2 regions of the Lacticaseibacillus sp. 22 genome follow, and region 1 is predicted to be linked to the other one. Evidence: predicted binding sites of a transcription regulator. Region 1 holds the regulator's gene; the other holds the start of a gene.

The links. Region 1 encodes CtsR, which represses protease genes until heat stress. Its sites were predicted from a motif close to TTGGTCAAAAAAGGTCAAANA; they were not measured.
Region 2: clpP (ATP-dependent Clp endopeptidase proteolytic subunit ClpP) is a predicted target of CtsR. The motif match lies at 1,820-1,840, and genes of this name have one in related genera.

What each region holds. Positions count from the first base shown of each region.
Region 1 is NZ_JBVAYD010000037.1:10,408-16,156, reverse strand. Features, by position in the region: tRNA gene ACWP87_RS12785 (tRNA-Leu) at 15-97, shown strand; tRNA gene ACWP87_RS12780 (tRNA-Gly) at 166-237, shown strand; tRNA gene ACWP87_RS12775 (tRNA-Leu) at 249-334, shown strand; tRNA gene ACWP87_RS12770 (tRNA-Arg) at 345-418, shown strand; tRNA gene ACWP87_RS12765 (tRNA-Gly) at 469-540, shown strand; tRNA gene ACWP87_RS12760 (tRNA-Pro) at 545-618, shown strand; gene ACWP87_RS12755 (CtsR family transcriptional regulator) at 857-1,324, shown strand; gene ACWP87_RS12750 (ATP-dependent Clp protease ATP-binding subunit) at 1,364-3,871, shown strand; gene rpoB (DNA-directed RNA polymerase subunit beta) at 4,288-5,749, shown strand, end outside.
Region 2 is NZ_JBVAYD010000008.1:85,406-91,154, reverse strand. Features, by position in the region: tRNA gene ACWP87_RS05885 (tRNA-Arg) at 775-846, opposite strand; gene clpP (ATP-dependent Clp endopeptidase proteolytic subunit ClpP) at 1,165-1,755, opposite strand; gene ACWP87_RS05875 (MarR family winged helix-turn-helix transcriptional regulator) at 1,875-2,330, opposite strand; gene whiA (DNA-binding protein WhiA) at 2,621-3,568, opposite strand; gene ACWP87_RS05865 (gluconeogenesis factor YvcK family protein) at 3,573-4,601, opposite strand; gene rapZ (RNase adapter RapZ) at 4,598-5,485, opposite strand.

The sequences.
Region 1 (5,749 bases):
TTAACCCACCTTTTGCGGGTGTGGCGGAACTGGCAGACGCGCTAGATTTAGGTTCTAGTGGTTTTTGACCGTGGGGGTTCGAGTCCCTTCACCCGCATTGTATCTTACATGATTTGCTCGGGTTTTAAAGGCTGCTCCTCGGTCACAATTGAATAGCTTTGATATGCGGAAGTAGTTCAGTGGTAGAACATCACCTTGCCATGGTGGGGGTCGCGGGTTCGAATCCCGTCTTCCGCTTTTCACTTTATGCCGGGGTGGCGGAATTGGCAGACGCACAGGACTTAAAATCCTGCGGTCAGTGATGACCGTACCGGTTCGATCCCGGTCCTCGGCATTTTGTTGAAGCACCCATAGCGCAATTGGATAGAGTGTCTGACTACGAATCAGAAGGTTGTAGGTTCGACTCCTACTGGGTGCATCATTGGTCGCTATGAAGCTGTGGCGCTGATCAAATTTCATATTCGGTATGCGGAAGTAGTTCAGTGGTAGAACATCACCTTGCCATGGTGGGGGTCGCGGGTTCGAATCCCGTCTTCCGCTTTACCGGGAAGTAGCTCAGCTTGGTAGAGCACTACGTTCGGGACGTAGGGGTCGCAAGTTCGAATCTTGTCTTCCCGATTCTTGGATCACGACAATCGTGGTCCTTTTTTCGTTCTCCAAAAAACATTGGTCATGGTGGCTGCCTGCGTGTAGGTGACCGTAAACTCAGCGCCTATAACGTGTACAGCCACTCACATTCTGAATTCTAACCGGCACTGTTTTCGTTTACCTCAAAGCATATATTTGTATAAATACATTGATGCCAGTATAATGTGTAATAGTCAAGATTGGTCAAAGTCAAAAAGGATTGAATGGCATGCAGCGCGAAAATATTTCGGATATTATTGAGACATACTTAAAAACGATACTGGCACAGGAAGCGGCTGTTGAGATTCGGCGAGCGGAAATTGCACGGCGCTTTAATTGTGTTCCTTCGCAAATTAATTATGTTATCAAAACGCGTTTTACACCGGCACGTGGGTACATTGTTGAAAGTAAGCGTGGCGGCGGTGGCTACATTCGGATCGTGAAGGTCAAATTGACAGATGATCAGGATCTCATTCAAATCATGCGCCAGCACATTCCTAGTCGCTTGCGGTTACGCGATGCACGGGATTTGCTTCAGGAACTGTTTGATAATGGGCTTATTTCCCAACAGTCCGGCAATTTAATGCTAGCCGTGATCAATCATGAGACTTTGGGAATTCTTGATCAAGAAACAGAAGAACACTTACGATCGCGTTTGTTTCTTGCATTTTTGGATCGTTTGCGGTATGAAAGATAAAACAGTTTATAATTGGCTTTTTAAAAAAGGAGCGTGCTTATGGACAACTTATTTACCCCTAGTGCTAAAAATGTGTTGCTTTTAGCCCAGGAACAAGCGAAGTACTTCCATCATCATGCTGTTGGCACGGAACACTTGCTTATGGCTTTGGTTATGGAAAAGGATGGTATCGCTGGTAAGACGCTGCGTCAGTTAGGGGTCACAGAAAATGATGTCCATGACGAGATCGAGCGCTTCACAGGATATGGAACTGTTGATGCCGCCAGTCAAGCTAGCGATAGTTATTTGCCATACTCACCAAAAGGCAAGGAAATTCTGGCATTTGCCGGGGACGAAGCAAAACGCTTAGGGGCGTTAAAAATCGGCACCGAGCATATTCTGCTGGGACTATTGCGAGAAGACGATATTTTAGCTGCGCGGATTTTACAAAACTTAGGGCTCAGTCTCTCGAAGACGCGTCAGATGGTCTTCAAGAAAATGGGCATCGCGGATACGGCGGCAAAGCGGCGGCCAATGGCACGTGGCGGCGCTCGCCAAGACGGTCAGGGGACACCAACGCTTGATGGCCTCGCCCGTGATCTAACCCAGATGGCGCGCGAAAATCGGATGGATCCGGTGGTTGGTCGCGACAAAGAAGTTCGGCGCTTGATTCAAATCTTGGCGCGGCGCACTAAGAACAACCCGGTCTTGATTGGTGAACCCGGTGTCGGCAAAACGGCCATTGCAGAAGGCTTCGCTGAAAAGATTGTGGCTGGAAAAGTGCCGGATGATATGCTGAACAAACGCTTGATGATGCTTGACATGGGTTCGTTGGTTGCAGGCACTAAGTATCGTGGTGAGTTTGAGGATCGGCTGAAGAAAATTATTGATGAGATTTATAAAGATGGCAATGTCATTTTATTCATTGATGAATTGCATACATTGATCGGTGCTGGCGGTGCTGAAGGGGCGATTGACGCTTCAAATATTCTGAAACCGGCATTGGCACGTGGCGAGCTTCAGCTAATCGGCGCCACGACTTTAGACGAATATCAAAAGTACATTGAAAAAGATGCGGCCTTGGAGCGGCGGTTTGCAACAATTCAAGTTGACGAACCGACTGAGGAAGAAGCCGAACAGATTCTGAAAGGCTTGCGTCCGCGTTACGAAGCACACCATGGCGTTACGATTACTGATGAAGCGCTGCATGAAGCGGTTGTGTTGTCGTCACGTTACATTACAACGCGTTTTCTTCCGGATAAGGCTATTGACTTGGTCGATGAAAGTGCGGCTAAAGTTCGCCTTGATAAAGCTAACGTGGAGACCAAAGCTGATAAACTTCAGGATGAATTAGCTAAACTGGTTGCCGACAAAGAAGATGCAATTGATCATCAAGACTTCGAAACGGCTGCTACAATCCGGACTAAAGAAGCGGGCGTCAAGGCTAAACTTGCCGATACGCCTGAACCGGTGAATGAAAGTGGTGTTCGTACCGATATCAAGGTCACGGGCGCAGACGTTGCCGAAGTTGTATCGCAATGGACCGGCGTACCGGTCACGCAACTGCAGAAAAAGGAATCCGAACGGTTGGTTAATCTCGAGAAGATTCTGCATCAGCGAGTTGTTGGCCAGGATGAAGCCGTTTCAGCAGTTGCACGGGCAATTCGGCGTGCTCGTTCCGGGTTGAAGGATCCGACCAGACCGATTGGCTCCTTCATGTTCTTGGGACCAACCGGCGTCGGGAAAACCGAATTAGCTAAAGCGTTGGCAGAAGCGATGTTTGGTTCCGAGGACGCCATGATTCGGGTCGATATGTCCGAGTATATGGAGAAATTCAGTACGAGCCGGTTAATCGGTGCAGCACCAGGCTATGTCGGTTATGACGAAGGCGGTCAGTTGACGGAAAAGGTTCGCAACAAGCCATATTCGGTCGTTTTACTCGATGAAGTCGAAAAGGCGCATCCTGATGTCTTCAACATTTTGTTACAAGTCTTGGACGATGGCTATTTAACTGATGCTAAGGGTCGGCGGGTCGATTTTCGGAATACCATTTTGATTATGACCAGCAATATCGGAGCAACTGCCATTCGCGATGATAAGACAGTTGGATTTGGTGCAAAAGATCCAACCGCTGACTTCAATGCCATGAAGAGTCGGATGTTGGCTGAACTGAAAAAGAGCTTCCGTCCAGAATTCCTTAATCGAATTGACGAAACCGTTGTCTTCCATAGCTTGAACAAGGCTGAGTTGCATGAGATCGTCAAGATTATGACCAAAACCGTGCTTAGTCGTATCAAAGATCAAGGAATTGACGTTAAAATTACGCCAGCCGGGATTGATGCGATTGCCGCGGCTGGATTTGATCCTGAATATGGTGCGCGCCCGATCCGCCGTGCCTTGCAAACGGATGTTGAAGACCAACTCAGTGAGCTATTGTTGACGGGTCAGGCTAAAACCGGCGACTTGATTCAAATCGGCGCTAAAAAAGGCAAGCTGACGTTTACAGTCAAGGAAAACAAAGATAAGCATAAAGAAAATGGCGCTTCTAAAGAACCTGTCAAGGCATGATCAATAGCAGGCCCAAATATGTCAGGTTCCACTAATAACGCTTAAAAAGATCGGTCTTAGAGGTGAAGCATTATCTCTGGGACCGATTTATTTTGCCAAAACAGTCAGTGATGGCGGGACGCGATTTTGATGCTATCTGGTATTGCATTACTTTGAAAAGCAGGTGCTTGACATTGTTACTCCGCACGCGTATTATTAAACCAATCGCATTTCGGTTTGGACAGGCTGTCAGGACGATCTATTGTCCGTTCTGACTAATGAAAAAAGCAAAAACAGCAGGCTGGTTGAAGGTCGATCTGTTTTTGGTTTTTTTTTGCTCAAAATGTCTGCGGGATGGTCAATGTCATGTAAATTTAACAATATTTACATTATTTTTACAATCATCAAGCCGGAAAATCTTACAAGGGGTGAATAATTTGGCAGGACACTTAGTGAATTATGGTAAGCACCGGACACGCCGGTCTTATGCCCGGATCAAGGAAGTTTTGGATCTTCCTAATCTGATCGAGATCCAAACGAATTCTTACCAATGGTTCCTCGATGAAGGTCTTAAAGAAATGTTCGACGATATTATGCCGATCGATGACTTTCAGGGGAAACTGTCACTGGAATTTGTCGGCTATCAACTGCTGGAACCGAAATATACTGTCGAGGAAGCACGCCAACACGATGCGAACTACTCCGCACCATTGCATGTAACCTTACGTTTGACGAATCATGAAACTGGCGAAATCAAGAGCCAGGACGTCTTTTTTGGTGATTTCCCATTAATGACGAAACAAGGAACGTTCATTATCAACGGGGCAGAACGGGTTATCGTTTCCCAGCTGGTTCGTTCCCCTGGCGTTTACTTCCATAGTGAAACAGATAAGAACTCACGGGTGACGTATGGCACGACTGTCATTCCTAACCGTGGGGCATGGTTGGAATATGAAACCGATGCGAAGGACATTGCGTATGTCCGGATTGATCGCACGCGGAAGATTCCTCTGACCGAATTGGTTCGCGCATTGGGCTTTGGCTCCGATCAAGACATTATCAATATGTTCGGGGACAATGATTCGTTGATGCTCACACTTGAAAAAGATGTGCATAAAAATACGGATGATTCCCGTACTGATGAAGCCTTGAAGGATATTTATGAACGTCTACGTCCAGGCGAACCTAAGACTGCTGATTCATCGCGGTCACTTTTGTATGCCCGCTTCTTTGACCCGAAGCGTTATGACTTAGCCTCTGTTGGGCGTTACAAGGTGAACAAGAAGCTGAGCCTGAAGACCCGGCTATTGAATCAGGTTTTAGCGGAAACACTGGCTGATCCGGATACAGGTGAAGTCGTTGCCCAAAAAGGGACCAAAGTGGATCGCCAAGTGATGGATAAGCTGGCACCGTACTTGGATCGGGATGATTTCAAGACGGCCACTTATCAACCTTCTGATCAAGGTGTGATGACCGATCCGATTGAGCTGCAGAGTATTAAAGTTTACTCACAGGTGACCCCGGATAAAGAAATTAATTTAATTGGCAATGGGCATATCGGCAAGAAAGTTAAGCATATTTTGCCAGCTGACGTTTTGGCATCGATGAACTACTTCCTGAACTTGCAGGAAGGCTTAGGTACGGTTGATGATATTGACCACTTGGGTAATCGTCGTATTCGTTCCGTTGGTGAATTATTGCAAAATCAGTTCCGGATCGGGCTTTCGCGGATGGAACGGGTTGTTCGCGAACGGATGTCGATTCAGGACACCGCAACCGTTACACCGCAGCAATTGATCAATATTCGGCCAGTTGTGGCTTCAATTAAGGAATTCTTTGGCAGTTCCCAGCTGTCACAGTTCATGGATCAGACCAATCCGTTGGGCGAATTAACCCATA
Region 2 (5,749 bases), on a different contig from region 1:
CGTCCCTCCGAGTCGTTTTCCGACCCAGCAAGCTGAAAAAAATTAGGAATCCAACATTTGCTGTTTTCCCTTACCAACAGAACCAATTGTAGCAGGGGTTCCGCTTTATCGCAAGTCTGATGCCTAAATCGACTTAAAGTAATCACAAAACCCGCTAAGTTTGAACATCTAATTCGAAAATTCTTCAAGTGTTCGGTTTTTAGCTTTCCCGATGACCCTGAATCGGCCTTTTGATAACGCAGGTTTCGGGTGGGTTCTAATGAAATTTTCATGCAGTTTCTGTGTGACTGTTTCAGGCTCCCGAATATACCTAACACGCGCTTCTTTCACCGAGACATGTTCTGTTTTGAGCAATTTTCACTTGTAAATTAAGTATTTGTTGGTCGGCTTTCATGAAGAACTATCTTGTTACTGACAAAGCCCGCTAAGCCTGTTTGTAATCGCATAACGGGTGCCACCAGATATTTCACTAAATTAAGGAGTCTTCCAGTCTTCCCACTCCATGTTTAATTCCAGCTCAAATTATTGAGTCAGCCGCAACCCATACGCTACCAATTAGGTTTTTAAATCACTGTGTCCGCCGTATTGCTTGTACCATAGTCGATTCAGCTATGTGTGTGCAATCATGTGCAATAACCAATTTTTTAGACGCTTTTTTAGGTCCATTGCACATAAAATTGCACATAAATTCGTTTTCCCTACTTTTCCGGCAAACAAAAAGCCCACCGTAGCGGGCTTTTACTGTTCCTAGCTTTTCCCATTTGACTGGGTTTCTGCGCAGCCCGGGAGTCGAACCCGGATTTCGAGAACCGGAATCTCACGTGCGATCCATTACACTAACCGCGCAAGTACTTAATTATATTACTCAATCAATCAGAACTTTGCAAGTCTTTTTTGGAATGAACGACTTTGGAGGCGATGCCAAGACTTAGGCCATTAGCATTCATACCTTTACATAGGTTGCTGCCTATAAACAAAGGAGTTGGCCTGAAAGCAATTCTGAACATGTCACAATTATACATAGAAACCCGACATCTCAATCTTACACCGTTAATGTACGTGCTCAACGTCCAAAAAGGCCCCTGCTGTCAAACCTACAAACGCTTTTATGCCAAACAAAAACCCACCGCCTAATGAAGGTCGGTGGGTTTAAACGCTTTAAACTTACTTTTGGTTGTTCTTATTGACCAAAATATCATCAATCAAGCCATAATCTTTGGCTTCCTGCGCGCTCATATAGTGATCACGTTCGGTGTCCTTCTTGATTTGCTCAACCGTTTGACCAGTTGCATCGGCCAAAATCTGGTTCATCTTCTTGCGAGTCTTCAAAATTTCTTCGGCCGCAATTTCAATTTCGGTTTGCTGACCTTGCGCACCACCTGAAGGCTGATGAATCAGAATGGTCGAGTTCGGTAATGCAAACCGCTTGCCTTTAGTGCCACCAGCCAATAAGACGGAGGCCATGGATGCCGCCATCCCAATTGCAATGGTCTGCACATCGGACTTGATGAAGTTCATCGTATCTAGCATTGCCAGACCGCTGGTGATCACGCCACCAGGACTATTGATGTATAGGTAGATATCCTTTTCAGAATCCTGAGCATCCAGAAAAAGCAGCTGTGCAATGACAGAGTTGGCCATTTGATCGTTCACTTCACCGGACAACATGATAATCCGGTCTTTTAATAGACGTGAGTAAATGTCGTAAGCGCGTTCGCCACGACTAGTTTGTTCAACGACGGTAGGTACTAGCATGTCCTAACCTCCTGAAAAAATCGTTTTTTAGCACTCTTTAAAGTACAGTGCTAAGTATACTGCTAAAGTCAAATAAGGTCAAAGATTTTCATCACAATCTTTGACCTTATTGGGAAGATTTATGCTTCGGGATAGGCATTATCAGCGATAGCACTCAAATGTTCGTCCACCCGCGCTACTTCGGATTTAATATGATCATATTCGGACTGCGGCAGATTCATTAGTTTCATGCACGAGCCAACATGTTCAAAAATCTGATCGCGGGCATCCAAAGCCTTTTTCGTCAGGCTCACATCAACTCGGCGCTCGTCTTCAGTTGAGCGTTTGCGATTGATCCAACCGTCTTTCTCCAGCCGTTTCATCAATGGCGTTAAGGTACCACTGTCCAGTTCAAGCGTTTGTCCGACTTGTTTAACCGACATCGTACCGTGTTCATATAAAGACAACAGGGTGATATATTGCGGATAAGTCAGCTTAAACGGTGCCAATGCCTGCGCGTAAAAATGGTTATATTGTTTTTGTGCCTTGTAAATTGCAAAACACAGTTGTTCATCTAATGTAATCGGTTTGACCATGATGTTTCCTCCTAAAAATTGAAGCAAAAACTATCAAACTTTGTCGCATCCAACATTCCGGATATCGTCGAAAATAATCGGCAATCGCTGCCATGCGTGAGTAAAGTTGCTTTGACAAAATGTGTGGCGTTATGTCCGTGAATTTAAACTAAACCGGCACATATTTTGCCTACAAAAACACACACCATAACGCTTGGTGTCGGTTACATTGTACACGATTATCTTGAGGAAACAAAGGTATTATTTTACCGGTCAATCGGGCATTAACGGTTTTATATGATCGATTCGGCTTAAGCATCTTCTGGTTGTTGATATCCCTCAGCAATTTGGTTCAACTTGCGCAACCGATGATTGACCCCCGACTTCGAAATCGTACCTCCAGGAACCATTGCCCCTAATTCTTGTAAGGACACATCCGGATGCGCCAACCGCAACACTGCAATTTCGCGTAATTTAGTTGGCAAATTATCTAAACCGACATGATCTTTAAGATAATTAATGTTCTCGATCTGTTTTTGAGCAGCATCAATGGTTTTGTTCATATTAGCCGTTTCGCAATTCACCAGCCGATTAACGGAATTCCGCATATCGCGCACGATGCGAATATCTTCAAATTTAAGCATCGCATTGGTAGCGCCAATGACCTGCAAAAAATCGGCAATCTTTTCCGCTTCTTTTAGATAAACGATATAGCCGCTGCGACGTTCAACGGTCCGCGCATTCAGATGAAAATGATTCATCATTTTTAAAATACCTGCGTTGTGATCGGCATATAATGAATAGATTTCCAGATGATAGCGCGATGTTTCCGGGTTATTCACCGAGCCACTTGCCAAAAAGGCGCCGCGCAAATACGAGCGCATGCGTTGTGGTTCCTTTAAAACGCTGGCTGGCACAGTCGTTGAAATGGCCATCGTGGTTGAATCCAAAATAGCCAGGTCAGACAGAATATCATTGACGCCTTCTGTCAATCGAACAATATATTGGTAATTCTTCTTAAGCTTCATTTTTCGATGAACGACCAAGTTGGCTTCGTGATGGTACACTTGGCGAATCAGACTATAAATACGCCGCGCAATGGCGGGATTCTCCGTTTGAATGTTCAACACAAACCGATGTGCCATCAACGTTAGACTGCCGTTCATTCGAATCAATGCCGACAGCTCCGCCTTAGCATGCTCAGGATGAACTTCCAGTTGCGTCAGTTCTTTTTTCACAATACTGGCAAAGCTTGCCATGCGCTCACCTCCGCGTTTTGGCACTTACTTGAAAGGCTAAGTTCAAAATCTCCTTGGCCACCTTATCACCATCATGGAAAACGCCACGATCGCGCAGTTTCAAAAAATCTTCTGAAATGACGCGACAGCCCATATCCCGTAGTCCCTGATAATTATGCTTCACCGGCGTCAAAATTTCGTTATATTTTTGGTGATCCAAATAATTATCCGGTACCGGCTCAATATTGACCAACACCGTATCAACAAAATTCTCCCCCATTTGCTCGTTTAAGACGCGAACATGATCGGCATCGGTAAAGTTTTGGGTTTCGCCTTTTTGCGTCATGATATTAACAATGTAGATCACTTCTGCCTTGGTCTTTTTCACCGCATCCCCAAGGTTACCAATCATCAAGTTGGGCAAGATACTGGTAAACAGACTGCCTGGTCCCAGCACGACCACATCCGCATCCATGATCGCATCAATCACTTCTTGGACGGCTTTGGGTTCACCATTAGCCGGATCAGTCTCGGACACGGAAATATGCTTAATGTTCTTCCCGGCTGCGGTTATTTCCGCCTCGCCGGACAACCTTGTACCGTCAGTAAACTCGGCATTCAAGGTCAGCGGCGTATTGCTGGCGGGATAGACATGCCCATCAACCTGCATCATCTCGCTTAACTGCTGCACAGCCGGAAAAATGCCGCCTTTCATCTCTGACAAAGCCGCAATAATCAAATTTCCAATCGCATGACCGGCAAAAAAAGCATCAGTCGTATTAAAGCGATATTGAAAAATGTCCAGATACAAACTCGGCAATTCCGATAAGGCAACCAAAACGTTGCGAATATCACCAGGCGGCACCACATTAATATAATTGCGAATCTTCCCTGACGAACCGCCATCATCGGCAACCGTCACAATCGCTGTCACATCGGCATCTTGCTCATGTAAACTATGCAAAATCACCGGTAAGCCAGTTCCTCCGCCAATCACGACAACTTTAGGACGCCGACCGCGAATAACCCGAATAAATTTAGTTTCACGACTCATGAACGATTCACCGTCTCCTTATGCTTCTTAATGTCCCGATGTGTGATGTCAACCGCATAAGCATCGGAAAAGGCTTTGCCAATACGTTCTGCAAACGCTACGCTGCGATGTTGTCCCCCGGTGCAGCCAATAGCAATGGTCACGCTGGTTTTCCCTTCAGCCTTATACTTAGGCATGATTTCGGCCAACAAAGCGTAAAACTTATTGTAAAAACTTTCCGCGTCTTCGTTGTCCATCACATAATCATAAACGTCCGGATCCAAGCCGGTTTTCGGGCGATAGGCCTTGATATAAAACGGATTAGGCAAGAACCGGACATCCATCACAATATCGGCATCAATCGGTAAGCCGTACTTAAAACCAAAGGACATGACTTCAATATGAAACGCCGGTTGGCTATTATTTTCTTTGAAGTTCAGGAAGATTTTTTCGCGTAACTGTCGCGGGCTTAAAGTGGTCGTATCAATGACCACTTGCGCACGATTACGCAGCTCGGTTAATAACACCCGTTCCTTTTTAATGCCATCCATCAACCGGCCTTCCATTGCCAGGGGATGGGAACGGCGGGTTTCTTTATAACGGGATACCAATTCTTCATCGGTAGCATCCAAAAATAAAATTCGGGAATGAACATATGCATTGTTATCTAAATTTGCCAGCATATCGATGATTTGATCGTAAAAAGCCCGACTGCGCAGATCCACGACAAGTGCAACTTTTGAGATCTTGCCAGATTCTTTCACCAATTCCCAAAACTTAGGCAATAGTGCAGGTGGCATATTATCAACGCAAAAGTACCCCAAATCCTCAAATGCTTGCATGGCGACAGTCTTACCTGCGCCAGACATTCCGGTAATAATAACAAGATCCAAACTTTCAGTCATAAACGGCTCCTTTGTGATCATATTCTATACAGTATAACATTCCGGGCGTGTCATTCATACTGCTTCATACTTTTCTCTTGCAGCGGTGCGATCCGTGAGTCGGTGGCTTTCACGCTCCATAACGCGCTCCCCGGCGCAGAAGTCTGCGTGTAAGGACCTTGGGCGCAATGGTCAAAGACCGGCCATCACACTTGAGGCCACTTATATTCTAGCTTACGCCCATAACGCGCTCCCCGGCGCAGGGATCTGCGTGTAAGGACCTCA